3 regions of the Pectobacterium peruviense genome follow, and region 3 is predicted to be linked to each of the others. Evidence: predicted binding sites of a transcription regulator. Region 3 holds the regulator's gene; each other region holds the start of a gene.
The links. The regulator CRP, encoded in region 3, controls carbon source genes, mostly activating them, when cyclic AMP is high. The targets are predictions, from matches to a motif close to ATGTGANNNNNNTCACAT.
Positions count from the first base shown of each region.

Region 1 (4,926 bases), 1.2 Mb from region 3:
ACGTTCACAGTAGCTGACATAAACGTCTCCCATTCTTTTAAAGAATTTGCTGATTTTACGAAGCATAGTCATTATCAGACTCCTCTAACGGGTTAATTAAGTGTGATGTTCATCACGTTTTTAATGTTAGCGGAGATGAAATTGGATTTCAACATTTTTGTGATGTTAGTCACAAAAATATAACGAGTGAGTAAATGAAATGCACGGAGGTGTGAAGAGAACCTGATGCGCGCCCGATAGCACCGCGAATCAGGTGAGAGGATACACTACGAGCCCGTGTCAGCCGGAATAGTGATAAATATGGTGATCGAACCACTGCTCGCCAATCTGCTCCGCATCTTCCTCTGTGTGATGAAAAAGGAAGCCGAGTCGTTGGGCGACGGCGTTGCTACGCGTGTTGGCGGTTGAGACTTTGATGAAGCAGCGCTCAACGAGGTTTGCATCGGTATAGGCTGCTATCAGCGTACTGACGGCCTGAGAAATAATGCCTTTACCTTCAAATTCTTCGGCGAGCCAGTAGCCGATGACGCCTTCTTTATTTTGGATCGTGTTGAAGGAAACGATGCCTGCCAGCGCATCGTCCCAGCGGATGACGTATACCGCGGACGTTTTGTCGAAGAACGTCTTTCTGTTGCCGCGAATGGTTTCTCGCGTGTCATCGACGCTTTTGACGGAATCCGGCCAAGGCAACGTTCGCCGTAGACGTGGTTTTTCCTGCTGAATCAAGGTAAAGAGCGCCTCAGCGTCGCTCTCTTCCTGTATCGTTAGGCGCAGATGGGGCTGATGGCGTAGCTCATACAGCTTGTCTCCAAATAACGTATCTGTAGATAACGGTTCCATAAAGCCCCTCCTTTTAACGCTGCAACGTTCCATCAACGATCGTGACGCTGTGCCCGCCGATCCAAGGTTCATCGTTCAGATAAGTCACGGTAATTCGGCCGTCACGTTGCAGCATCGTGCCTTGTCGCACAAGATAACTGAGCGGTGCGTCGATATTATTCATTGAGTGATGCTGACGAAGCAACGCTGCCAGACAGGCATTGGCGCTGCCCGTAACGGGATCTTCTTTAAGATGGCCGCGTTCAATGTAGAACGTGCGAACTTCATAATCAGCAGGCGTCGCCCCATCGTGTGGGCCATAGATGGCGATGCCGTTGGTCTGGCTGAGGTTTTCCACTGCGGCGAGCGCTTCTGCATCCGGTATGATGTTCAGACAGGTGTCAGCACTGTCTACACGAATCACCAGCCAGCGAATGCCCATGTGTACGGCAGCAGGTGGATAGCGGTTATCGATGCAGGTAGCACCAAGGTTGGTAATGCCCAGCGCTTTTTCCATTAGCGGCATGTGCTCATCGCCAAACGGAACGATGGTGGCCTGTGGTGCGTGAAAAGCGAGGCTCTCATCATCACCGATGTTGATTGGAACCAAACCAATGCCACATTGTTGTATCAACTGCCCCGGAGATTTAGGACGCAATCCTTCTTCCAGCAGGGCGTGAGCGGTGCCTAGCGTGGGGTGACCAGCAAACGGGATTTCTGATTCTGGCGTAAAAATGCGCACATGATAATCCGCTAAAGGATCGGTGGCTGGCAGAACAAACGTGGTTTCTGACAGGTTTGTCCAGCGGGCGATATCTTGCATTTGCTCATCGGTTAACCCATTCGCTTCCATAATGACGGCAAGCGGATTGCCCTTGAAAGGCTGCTGGGTGAAAACATCGACCTGTTTGAAACGACGTACTATAGGCATCGCATTTCTCTCCTGTATGCGCTATCGATTAAATATTACTCAAAACTAACCGCGATCCTATCGCGCGCTTGTGGCATAATGCGCGCCAAATCACATTCCGACTCGAGTATAAGTGCTGTGTTAAGTACCAACAATATCACCATGCAGTTCGGCAGCAAGCCGTTGTTTGAAAACATCTCCGTTAAATTTGGCGGCGGCAACCGTTACGGTTTGATCGGCGCGAATGGCTGCGGTAAATCTACCTTTATGAAGATTCTCGGCGGTGACCTGGTGCCGAGTGGCGGTAACGTCTTCCTCGATCCCAATGAACGTCTGGGTAAACTGCGTCAGGATCAGTTCGCGTTTGAAAAATACAGTGTGCTGGATACCGTTATCATGGGCCACGGCGAGCTGTGGGCGGTAAAAGAAGAACGCGACCGTATCTACTCATTGGCTGAAATGAGCGAAGCCGACGGCTATAAAGTGGCCGATCTGGAAGTGGAATACGGTGAGATGGATGGCTACAGCGCAGAATCACGCGCGGGCGAACTGTTGCTGGGCGTGGGGATTCCTGTTGATCAGCACTATGGCTTGATGAGCGAAATTGCTCCCGGTTGGAAACTGCGTGTTTTGTTGGCACAGGCACTGTTTTCCGATCCCGAAATCCTGCTGCTCGACGAACCGACCAACAACCTGGATATCGATACTATCCGCTGGTTGGAGCAGGTGCTGAATGAGCGTAACAGCACCATGATCATTATCTCGCATGACCGTCACTTCCTGAATATGGTCTGTACACACATGGCGGATCTGGACTACGGCGAGCTGCGTGTTTATCCGGGTAACTATGATGAATACATGACGGCGGCGACGCAGGCTCGCGAGCGTTTACTGTCTGATAACGCCAAGAAGAAAGCACAGATTTCCGAACTGCAATCGTTCGTTAGCCGCTTTAGCGCCAATGCCTCTAAATCCAAACAGGCGACATCGCGCGCGCGCCAGATCGATAAAATTCAGTTGGATGAAGTGAAAGCCTCCAGCCGGCAAAACCCGTTTATCCGTTTTGATCAGGATAAGAAACTGTTCCGTAATGCGCTGGAAGTTGAAGCGTTGACCAAAGGTTTTGATAACGGCCCGCTGTTCAGCAAGCTGGGTCTCATGATCGAAGTGGGTGAAAAAGTCGCCATTTTGGGTGCCAACGGTGTGGGTAAATCGACATTGCTGAAAACGCTGGTCGGTGATTTCAAACCAGATAGCGGCACCGTTAAGTGGTCGGAAAATACTCAAATTGGTTACTACGCACAGGATCACGAATACGAATTCGATGAGACGCTGACGGTGTTTGACTGGATGAGTCAGTGGAAACAAGAAAAAGACGATGAACAAGCCGTACGCAGCGTGCTCGGTCGTTTGCTGTTCAGTCAGGACGATATCAAGAAGAAAGTGAAGGTCTTATCCGGTGGTGAAAAGGGTCGCATGCTGTTCGGTAAGCTGATGATGCAGCGTCCGAATATTCTGGTAATGGATGAACCGACCAACCACCTCGATATGGAATCGATTGAATCGCTGAACATGGCGCTGGAAATGTATGAAGGGACGCTGCTGTTCGTTTCCCATGACCGTGAATTTGTTAGCTCGCTGGCAACCCGTATTCTGGAAATGACGCCAAATAAAGTGAACGATTTCACCGGTAACTATGAAGATTACCTGCGCAGTCAGGGTATTCAGTAAGCCATAAACCGTTCCCGTCCTAGCCACTGTTTAGGACGGGGAACGGGTATTCTCAATTCCTCTCTCTTTTTTATCTCTTCTTGCCGATGTCGTCATTGAGCGGAAATATTCACTTATCCTGTCTGTTTTTTTACCCAAATTAACGAACTTTAATAAACGCGGTGTTTTTTTCGAAATTGTTAAAAAAGAAAAGAAATAGTCATCGTAACTGCATGAAATAAAAAACTAATGACTTTCTCTTGTCATGCTTTCAGTTTGCACAAAAGAAAGCAATTTGTTAATTCCTGTCGTTATTCTTCGGCATTCAAATTCAGCCCACTCATTTACGCTTCCGTCAGGTTGCCAAATAAAAATAATTATCATTTAATTTATTTTATTGATTATTTGGGGGCCGTTAATGAACATCGATTTGACGCCGTATTATGCCGAGCCCGGTGAGCAGCCTTTTAGCGCCCGACGTATGGCAATGCCTTGGCGCAACCATGTGCCACTTTCACCAGAACAAATTCCAGCCGGTTGGCAGACGCTGAAGCAGCAGAGTGTACCTGCGCGTAAGCGTCTGCTCTATCTGCACATTCCTTTTTGCGCCACGCACTGCACGTTCTGCGGTTTTTACCAAAACAAACTGCGTGATGACAGCACGGCGACCTACACCCGCTATCTGTTGCAAGAATTAGCGATGGAAGCGGACAGCCCGCTACATCAGTCAGCACCCATTCACGCGGTCTACTTTGGCGGCGGTACGCCAACGGCGCTGGCGGCTGATGAACTGTCGCAAATCATTCGTGCGATTCGCACTTCGCTGCCCTTAGCACCGGACTGTGAAATCACGGTAGAAGGACGGGCGATGGATTTTGATGATGAGCGAATCGATGCCTGTCTGGATGCAGGCGCGAACCGTTTCTCCATTGGGATTCAGACGTTTGATACCCGTATTCGCCAGCGTATGGCGCGTACCTCGGATAAACAGCAGTCAATCCGCTTTCTTGAACGCCTGTGTGAGCGGGACAGAGCCGCAGTGGTATGCGATCTGATGTTCGGCTTGCCGGAACAAACGCCGGAAATCTGGCGCGAAGATCTGGCGATCGTCAGCGATTTACCGTTAGACGGCGTCGATCTGTACGCACTTAATCTGTTACCGACAACGCCGCTGGCGAAAGCGGCCGAAAACCAGCGTGTTGCGCTGCCTGATGTGGTCGCTCGGCGTGACTTTTACCGGACTGGCGCGGCATTTCTGGCCGATGCTGGCTGGCACCAGCTTAGCAATAGCCACTGGGCACGCACTACGCGTGAACGCAATCTGTACAACTTACTGATTAAGCAAGGCGCGGACTGCCTGGCAATGGGAAGTGGCGCAGGCGGCAATATAAACGGACAGGCTTACATGATGGAACGCAGTCTGGAGCGCTATTACCAGCAGATCGATCAGGGGCAAAAACCGATCATGATGATGACGCCAGCCAGTT
Region 1 is NZ_CP161826.1:1,642,292-1,647,217, forward strand. It holds gene DUT67_RS07455 (GNAT family N-acetyltransferase) at 280-840, opposite strand; gene DUT67_RS07460 (PhzF family phenazine biosynthesis protein) at 854-1,750, opposite strand; gene DUT67_RS07465 (ABC-F family ATPase) at 1,868-3,460, shown strand; gene hutW (heme anaerobic degradation radical SAM methyltransferase ChuW/HutW) at 3,858-4,926, shown strand, end outside.
Region 1: DUT67_RS07465 (ABC-F family ATPase) is a predicted target of CRP. The motif match lies at 1,829-1,846, and genes of this name have one in related genera.

Region 2 (4,926 bases), 120 kb from region 3:
TGGGAGTAAAGAACCAACATGACAGAAATGATCTCCGCAACGGTACTACTGTTGCTCATAATGGACCCACTCGGCAACCTGCCGATTTTCATGTCCGTACTCAAGCACCTCGACCCTAAACGCCGACGTGTGGTTCTGATCCGCGAAATGCTGATTGCACTCGGGCTAATGCTGATTTTCCTGTTCGCCGGTGAACACATTCTGGCGTTCCTGAATCTGCGCACCGAAACCGTGTCTATTTCCGGCGGTATCGTGCTGTTCCTCATCGCGATTCGGATGATTTTTCCCTCGCAGGAAGGCAACAGCAGCGGATTGCCAGCCGGAGAAGAACCGTTTCTGGTGCCAATGGCGATTCCACTGGTGGCGGGGCCGTCGATTCTGGCAGCGCTGATGCTGCTTTCCCACCAGTATCCCAATCAGTTATCTCACCTGACGCTGGCGCTGTTTATCGCCTGGACGATCTCTTTCATCATCCTGCTGATGTCTGATTTGTTCTTGCGGTTGCTGGGTGAGAAAGGCGTGAGCGCGCTGGAGAAATTGATGGGCCTGATTCTGGTGATGCTATCGACGCAGATGTTCCTCGACGGCATACGTGCTTATATGAAGTTATAGGCGTCGTTACCCCCAGTGTCTTAGTCACATTTTTATGCCGACTAAGAGACGGTTTCGTGCGCGATAATACCGCAATTTCCATGCTACCCCGTAGCACGCGCCCGACGCAGGGCGCTCAGTCGCCGCCGCCCTGCGAACCCAGGCTTCCGGCTAAATCATACCGCTACGCGGTGCCATCGGCGTTCATGACCCCCCTTCGAGCCGCCAGTGACGCGTTCCATACGCGGCACTGGCTTTCGCGACGTCCTGTCGCTCACTCGGTGCTCATGATCACCGCTGCATAATTTTTACGCCGGATTAATGTCAAACCCTTCCCTTGTACAAGGAGGGTTAAACACATTAGAGGAAAATACTCCCCACTAACGCGATCAGGAACGCGATGGTGCCGAGCAGCGTTTCCATCACCGTCCAGGTTTTCAGAGTCGTTTTCTCATCCATTTCGAGGAAACGGCCAACCAGCCAGAAGCCTGAGTCATTCACATGCGACAGCACGGTCGCACCACCCGCAATCGCCACCACAATAAAGCAGAGATCGAACTGGCTCAGGCCAGGGGTCGCCGCAACCGCAGGCGCCATCAGCGCCGCTGTGGTCGTCAATGCCACCGTTGCCGAGCCCTGCGCGACACGCAGTGCCGCAGAGACCACAAACGCGGCCACAATCACTGGCATACCGGTATCTGCCAACACGCCAGACAGCGCGTCGCCAATACCGCTAGAACGTAGAACACCACCGAACATACCGCCCGCACCGGTTACCAAAATAATCGAGCAAACTGGCCCCAGTGCGCCTTCACAGATCTTCTCAAGGTGTCTACGGCTATGCTGGCCGCTAAACATAATCATGGCAAACAAGACGGTAATCAGCAGCGCAACCGGCGTTTTCCCCAGCATTCGCAGGAACTGCACCAGACTGCTATCACCACTGATGACGCCCATTACCGTCAGGGTGTTCAATCCCGTATCGAGGAAAATCAGGATCAGCGGCAGCAACAGCACCCACATCACCACACTGAACGGAGGCGGCGTATGCTGCTCATCCGCTTTGACTTCAGTCAGGAAGGTTGACGGCAACGGTAAATGGAATTTTTTACCCGCCCACAGGCCGAACAGATAACCGCCAAAATACCAGGTGGGGAAAGCAATCACGGCACCCACCAACACCAGCAGACCAATGTTGGCACCCAGCAATTCACTGGCAGCAACCGGGCCGGGATGTGGCGGCAGCAAGGCGTGCATAACGGCAAAGGCACCCGCCGCTGGGAACGCATAGGTCAACGTTGAACCGCCAAAGCGTTTCGCCACGCTGAAAATAATCGGCAACATCACGATCAGCCCAGCGTCGAAAAAGATCGGGAAGCCGAACAGCAGAGAGGCAAGACCCAGCGCGAAAGGCGCGCGTTTCTCACCAAATTTATTAATTAGCGTATCCGCCAGCACATTCGCACCACCGGTAACTTCCAACAGGCGGCCAATCATTGCCCCCAGACCAACCAACAGGGCAACAGATGCCAACGTGCTGCCGAAACCACTGAGCAACGTAGGAACGAGTTTCTCGAAAGGCGTTTTTGTCGCCAGCGCCGTGATCAAACTCACCAGCGTCAACGCTAGGAATGCGTGGACACGGAAGCGCATAATCAGCACCAGTAACAGTGCGACCGAACCTGCGGCAATGGTTAATAGCACACTGGCGCTATAAGCGGATGTTATTTCTGTCATCGTTAATAATCTCTTTAGGGCACCCAGTCTGGATTGGCTGATTGTTTGTGAGGTGTATCACATCATCATTTGATACCGGTAACATGATACGGGTAACATGTTAAAGTCTGGAACCATTAAGTATCATTTAATTTACAGTTTGCGATAGAGATCAAATTATGTCAGGTCGAAGCATTATTCTGATGGGCGTATCAGGCAGTGGAAAATCCTCAGTTGGCGCTGAACTTGGCCGCGCCATTCAGGCAAAATTTATTGATGGCGACGATCTGCACCCGCGCGCCAATATCCAGAAAATGGGCAGCGGTACGCCGTTGAATGATGACGACCGCGCACCGTGGCTGGAGCGGCTCAGCGATGTCGCCTACAGCCTGGCGCACAAAAACGAGACTGGCATCATCGTCTGTTCCGCGCTGAAAAAGCGCTACCGCGACCGCCTGCGCGAAGGGAACGAAAAGATGGTGTTTATCTATTTGAAAGGCAGCTTTGAACTGGTTCTGGAGCGTCACAAAGCCAGAGCAGGACACTTCATGCCGACAGACCTGCTGAAAAGCCAGTTCGATGCGCTGGAAGAACCGGGCAGCGATGAGCCGGATGTCCTGAAGGTCGATATTGACGGCACTCGAGAAGATGTGGTGCAGCGCTGCGTTGAAGCACTGCGCGCAGCAGGCTAACGCCAAGGCTTAGAGGCTTTCGCCGTCCAGCACGGTAAAGCCGACATCGACCATTTCCAGCTCCACCGGCTCGCCTCGCAGGCGGGCCAGCAGGCGCTCGGTGCCGACGCGTCCCATGTGTTCACGCGGCGTCAGTACGCTAGCCAGCTTCGGCACCATCGCCTGCCCGATATCGTGCCCGTGGAAACCAGCGACGCCGATGTCTTCCGGCACGCGTAGCCCCTGCCGCTGGCATTCAAACATCGCGCCGACGGCTAAGTCGTCATTGGTGCAAAACACGCTATCGACCTGCGGGTATTCCGCCTGCGTCTGCCGCAGTAGCTCACCGCCAAGTGAATAGGAAGAGGCCCGCTCACTCATCACGCAATAACTTTTGAGATTGCTTTCCCACATCGCCTGCTCGTAGCCGCGACAGCGCATAATCGTACGCTCATCCTGTCGCGCGCCGAGATAGACAATATGACGATGCCCCAGTGCGACCATACGCAACGTCATCTGTCGCGCGGCTTCGACGTTATCAAATCCGACAGCCATATCCAGACAGGGTGAAACGGAATCCATCAGCTCCACCACCGGAATACCGGCGACGTCCAGCATCTGACGCGTTCGCGGCGTGTGGGTGCGCTCAGCCAGAATAAGCCCGTCAATGTGATACGACAGCAGTGAGGTCAGACGCTGCTCTTCTTTGTCAGGATGGTAGCCATAGTGCGCCAGCATGGTCTGGTAACCGTGCGCTTCTGCCGTGCGTTCAATCCCACGCAGTACCTCGGCGAAAACCTGATTGGTTAATGATGGCAGCAGTACGCCAATCGCCCGACTGGTCGAGCTGGCGAGCATATTGGGTGCGAGATTAGGGATGTAGCCCAGCTCATCCAACGCAATGGCGATCTTTTCCTGCAACGCGGCTGACACCTGAGCGGGATTACGCAAATAGCGGCTTACCGTCATTTTGGTAATCCCAACGCGATCGGCAACATCCTGGAGAACGGGTCTTTTTTTCTTCATCATCGACTAAAAGCGTCTGAAAAACAGTGCCCTAAGTCTAGCAAAAAAAACGTAAAGAAAGTAAAGGCAAAGGGACAGAATCTAAAGGATAGCGTGAAGCTTTTAAGAGAATAAAAAGCCCGCGTTCTTTCCTACGCGGGCTTATCCGTTATTCCTTCGCCGTCGTTATACCGGCGGTAAATCAAACAACAGAATTTCACTGTCTTCGCTGGCGTGTACGGAAATAGCCGTTTCATCCCAGACCGCAAATGCATCACTGGTTTCGGCTTTCTGGCCGTTAATCTCTACACTACCACGCACCACTTGAACCCAAACGCGACGATCGGCCGGAATCTGATACTCCGCCTGTTCCTGCGCTTTCAGCGCCCAGCGCCACAGCGTCATGTCCTGAAAGACTTTCAGAGAGCCTTCACGCGCATCTGGAGAGAGCACCAGTTGGCGACCTTGAAGCACATCAAAACGCTTCTGCTCGTAGCGCGGCGTCAGCCCGGTTTTTTCCGGGATAATCCAGATTTGATACAGGTGCAACTGTTCATCCTTGCTGGCATTGTACTCAGAGTGACGAATGCCCGTTCCCGCGCTCATAATCTGGAATTCGCCCGCTGGCACCTGCTCTTTATTTCCCATGCTGTCCTGATGCTCAACCGCACCGGATAAAACATAGGTCAGAATTTCCATATCTTTATGCGGGTGCGTGCCAAAGCCCTGACCACCTTCGATAAAGTCTTCGTTAATAACGCGCAGTGCTGAGAATCCCATAAAATCAGGATCGTAATAATCGGCGAATGAGAATGTATGCCAGCTGTCGAGCCAGCCGTGATTAGCATGTCCGCGATCTTGCGCTTGACGTAAATAGATCATGTTCTTTCCTCCTGCGTTTCTGATAAGGAAAGTGTAACGGGCAGCGGAAAATAAGATAGCG
Region 2 is NZ_CP161826.1:360,844-365,769, reverse strand. It holds gene DUT67_RS01685 (YhgN family NAAT transporter) at 19-612, shown strand; gene DUT67_RS01680 (GntP family permease) at 952-2,328, opposite strand; gene DUT67_RS01675 (gluconokinase) at 2,487-2,999, shown strand; gene gntR (gluconate operon transcriptional repressor GntR) at 3,009-4,004, opposite strand; gene DUT67_RS01665 (pirin family protein) at 4,170-4,865, opposite strand.
Region 2: DUT67_RS01680 (GntP family permease) is a predicted target of CRP. The motif match lies at 2,374-2,391, and genes of this name have one in related genera.

Region 3 (4,926 bases):
CAGGGGATGGATAAATTCGCCAAAGCCGTCGCTCAAGTGGTTAACGCAGCACACTGATTACGCTCTCAACATCGCTTGCGACTTCCCGTTAGGTGGCGAGCAGGAAGCTCGGCATAAAAAAAGCGTGAGGCCGAGGCTTCACGCTTTTTTATTGGTAGTGATCCGTCCTGAATAGCGTTGACACGTCCCTGACTTAAATACGGAGAACGTGATGATGACTGAGTTCAAACGTACCCAACGTGATTATCCTCTATCCTTTAAAATAGCCGTCGTTGAACAGGTCGAAAAAGGCGAGATGACCTATAAACAGGCCCAGCAGCGATATGGCATTCAGGGGCGCTCCACCGTTCTTGTCTGGCTGCGTAAATATGGCCAGCTTGACTGGAGTCCCGGACTTCCTGACCTGATGAAAAGGAAACTGCTTGTGGCTCAGACAAATACCCCACTTACACCCGAGCAAAGAATCAAAGAACTTGAAGAGCAGCTTAAGCTGGCGAATCAGAAAGCTGAGTTTTTTGAATCTGTTATCAACGTCCTGAAAAATGATTACGGGGTAAGTGTCGTAAAAAAGCGGCCCGGCAAGTCCTTGCGCAGAGTCAGGCCCCAAAAGTCACCGTGACACGCGCATGCCAGCTCCTGGGGCACAGCAGACAGGCATGGTACCAGCATAATGCAAGGTGCAATAAACGACATGAACACAATAGTCAGGTTCTTGATTTTATTGCCCGAGTTCGGTGCCGTCAGCCACGTATAGGCACACGCAAACTCCACTCTCTGTTGAACCGTCAGGCAGGTGAAACACTCAATATCGGGCGTGACCGCCTGTTTAGCCTACTGGGTAAACACCGGCTTCTGGTACCCGTAAAGCGGGCATACCACAAAACGACCAACAGCCATCATCGTTTTTACCGGCATCCGAACTTGCTGAAGTCTGGCCCCGAACAGGTTACTGTCCTTCAGCCGGAGCAAGTCTGGGTCGCCGATATTACTTATCTACCAGTACGCAGTGGCACGGTCTATCTGAGTTTGGTCACGGATGCCTGTTCCAGAAAAATCATGGGTTACCATGTAGGGGATAATCTGCAAACTGAAAATGTGGTAAAAGCCTTCAAACGTGCGTTACGACAAAGAAAAACAAAAGGGCCGTTGATACACCACTCTGACAGAGGGCTACAATACTGTTCAGCGCTTTACCAGTCGGTACATGAGAGAAATGGGATAACCTGTTCAATGACAGATGGTTATGACTGCTATCAGAATGCGCTGGCTGAACGGATAAACGGCATCCTGAAAAATGAGTTTTTACTCTCTCGCCCAGCTAATCTGGCACAAGCGAGGAAAATGGTAAAAGAATCTGTGGCGATTTATAACCATGAGCGGCCACATCAGGCCCTGAAATACAAAACGCCCGATGAGGTTCATCAGGCGTTTTACAGGCAGAAAACTGTCAACCCATATCAGGACTAGTCATAGGGTACCGCGACAAGGGTTTAGCGAGTGCCGTAAACGACGATCGTTTTACCGTGCGCAGAGATCAGATTCTGGTCTTCTAACATTTTCAGAATGCGGCCCACGGTTTCACGCGAGCAGCCAACGATTTGCCCAATTTCCTGACGGGTAATTTTAATTTGCATGCCATCTGGATGCGTCATGGCATCAGGTTGTTTGGCCAGGTTGAGTAAGGTTTGGGCGATACGGCCGGTCACATCAAGGAAGGCGAGATTGCCGACTTTTTCTGAAGTAACCTGAAGTCTGTTTGCCATTTGCGCAGACAAGCGCATGAGGATATCCGGGTTAACCTGAATGAGCTGGCGGAATTTTTTATAGGAAATTTCAGCCACTTCACAGGCGGTTTTTGCCCGAACCCAGGCACTGCGTTCCTGACCTTCTTCAAACAGGCCGAGCTCACCAATAAAATCGCCCTGATTGAGGTAGGAAAGAATCATTTCCTTGCCTTCTTCATCTTTGATTAGCACTGCTACAGAGCCTTTCACGATGTAGTAAAGCGTTTCTGCTTTTTCACCTTGGTGAATCAGCGTGCTCTTCGATGGATACTTGTGAATATGACAATGGGAAAGGAACCATTCGAGAGTTGGGTCTGTCTGCGGTTTGCCGAGAACCATTCGCTATCATCCTCTGTTGTAATTCACTGCGCAAATTACAGGGGTCAGAGTTCCCTGTACGGCGTGTTTAACTGCTAAAAAAAATAAAATTCAGTCTAGGCAGAATGACGTCAGGGAATATACTGGAACCACTGTACCCTTGGTTTTTCGGTTGCTGCTTTGCCGCACCGTAAACGTGGCTGGGTATTTCTGGCTACGTCATCATCTTCTTCGTTTCTGGGTTTGTCCAGAAAAGGTCTATTCTATTTTCGTTTTAACACAGCTTTAAGGATGTGTCTTGTGTTGTCTCGCTTCAGCATGACAAAGCTCTGATTAACGCTGGTTTTTGTACAGTAACGGTATAAATTTTCAAAAAATTTTTAGTGGAGAGGCATCATGCAGGCTCGGGTAAAATGGGTTGAAGGCTTAACGTTTTTGGGCGAATCCTCATCGGGACATCAGGTATTGATGGACGGTAATTCTGGCGATAAAGCGCCCAGTCCGATGGAAATGGTGTTGATGTCCGTAGGGGGATGCAGCGCAATTGATGTGGTATCGATTCTGCAAAAGGGCCGTAATGATGTGGCGGATTGTGAGGTGAAATTAACCTCAGAGCGTCGGTCTGAAGCACCGCGCTTATTTACCCATATCAATCTGCATTTTATTGTGACGGGGAAAGGGCTGACCGATAAAGCCGTCGAACGTGCCGTCGAGCTGTCAGCGGAAAAATACTGTTCTGTGGCATTGATGCTGGGTAAAGCCGTTGAGGTGACACACAGTCACGAAATTAGAGTACTGCCATAATTCCTTTCTCTGAGCACTAATTCTGGTTACTTAAGCCCATTATTAGGGGAAACACAGGGGGGCCCGTAGAGAGGCCTCACCCTGTGGTCTCCGCGTGTATCTCGATGCTTATTCTATCGTTTTCCCTTCGATTAACCGCTGCACCAGCGGTGCCATGATTAATTCCATTGCCAGCCCCATTTTCCCGCCGGGAACGACCAACGTGTTGATGTGGGAGATAAACGAGCCCTGCAACATGGCGAGCAGATAGGGATAATCAATATTATCCAATCCCTGAAAGTGGATGACGACGAAGCTTTCATCCAGTGAGGGGATCGACTTGGCAGCAAACGGGTTGGAGGTATCCACGGTGGGTACGCGCTGGAAGTTGATATGGGTGCGAGAGAACTGCGGCGTGATATAGGTGATGTAGTCTTCCATGGAGCGGACAACGGAATCCATGACCGCTTCACGCGAGTGGCCGCGCTCATTGACGTCACGGATCAGCTTTTGTATCCACTCCAGGTTGACGATCGGCACCACACCGACGAGCAAATCGACATGCTGTGCCACATCATTTTGTTCGGTGACTACGCCGCCGTGCAGTCCTTCATAGAATAGGATGTCGGTAGGTTCTGGCATCGGTTCCCACGGTGTGAACGTCCCAGGAACCTGGTTATAGGGAATCGCTTCATCATAGGTATGAAGGTATTTACGCGTCTGACCACACCCATGTAGGCCATATTCAATAAACGACTGTTCCAGCAGGCTGAAATCATTCGCTTCTGGGCCGAAGTAGCTGATGTGGCGTCCTAAATCACGCGCTTTGCGGATTGCCATATCCATTTCCGGGCGGGTATAGCGGTGAAAGCTGTCACCTTCCAACTGGGCTGCGCGTAGGTCGAACTGTTGGAATATCTTACGGAAGGCCAGACTGGTGGTCGTGGTTCCCGCTCCGCTGGAGCCCGTAACCGCAATAATCGGATGTTGATGTGACATAAGGCGCGTGACTCCGTGATCTCGATGCCCGCATAGACTGAAAGCCTGCGCGCATTCTCAAAAATGACGTAATTGTTCCCATTGTTAGCATGTTTGACGCGTTCTTTCACGTCTTTCGCCATGCTCAATAAGGGGCATGTCCACCGGCATTGAGCTGACCGCGCGGCATAATGTTTAGCGTTTCATGTAACTCAGACCACACCAAAACGACTTCGCCGGATTGGAGCTGACTGCGGATATCTTCGACTTTCTGCGCCAGCGAGCGCTCCTGTTCGCCGTAATCGGTGCCTTCGCGCAGCACGAAAGATTCGATGATGTTATCCAGCGTTTCTGGATCGAGCTGTTGCCAGGGAATTATCACGCTATGTTTCCTGAGTAAAAATTGTTTCTGAATAAAAAGAACCGGTGGCGTGGTCCAAAAATGGACTAAGCCAATTGGGAATGCGCTGTTCCAGCCACATTTCCGGTTTCAGCAATGTTCCACCGACGAAGCCGACATGCCCACCGTGTTCCGTTAGCTGATACTCAATATTAGACGGTAACTGCGACAGATCGGGAATGACCTCGGACGTCATGAAAGGATCGTCCTTCGCGTGGATGATCAGCAGCGGTTTACGAATCTGAGGCAACAACGGCAGGGCGCTACAGCGTTTGTAATAGTCGGCCGCGTCGCGGAAACCGTGGATGCGTGAAGTAATGACATCATCAAACTCCCGTAGCTGGCGGATTCGCTTCAACTGCGGCAACTGAATCGGCAATGTGTCTGGGTAGGCTGCCAGCTTGCGGCCGGCATTTTGTTTCAACAGGTGCAGCAGGTAGTGCTGATAGACGCGGGAGAAACCTTGTTCCATCCGGCGGCTACAAGGTTCGAGCATCAATGGTGCGGAAACGATGACCGCGGCGGACAGGGAACAGGCTTCACCCTGCTGGCCGAGCAGATAGGCCAGCATGTTGCCGCCGAGAGAAACGCCGATGGCAGCGGTAGGAGCCTCACCCAGCGTCTCTTGCATCCAGCGCAGGAAATAGCTTGCATCACTGGTTT
Region 3 is NZ_CP161826.1:476,106-481,031, forward strand. It holds gene DUT67_RS02115 (aspartate aminotransferase family protein) at 1-57, shown strand, start outside; one part of gene DUT67_RS02120 (IS3 family transposase) at 212-563, shown strand; one part of gene DUT67_RS02120 (IS3 family transposase) at 563-1,467, shown strand; gene crp (cAMP-activated global transcriptional regulator CRP) at 1,491-2,123, opposite strand; gene DUT67_RS02130 (OsmC family protein) at 2,499-2,906, shown strand; gene DUT67_RS02135 (phosphoribulokinase) at 3,015-3,884, opposite strand; gene DUT67_RS02140 (YheU family protein) at 4,009-4,245, opposite strand; gene DUT67_RS02145 (hydrolase) at 4,247-4,926, opposite strand, start outside.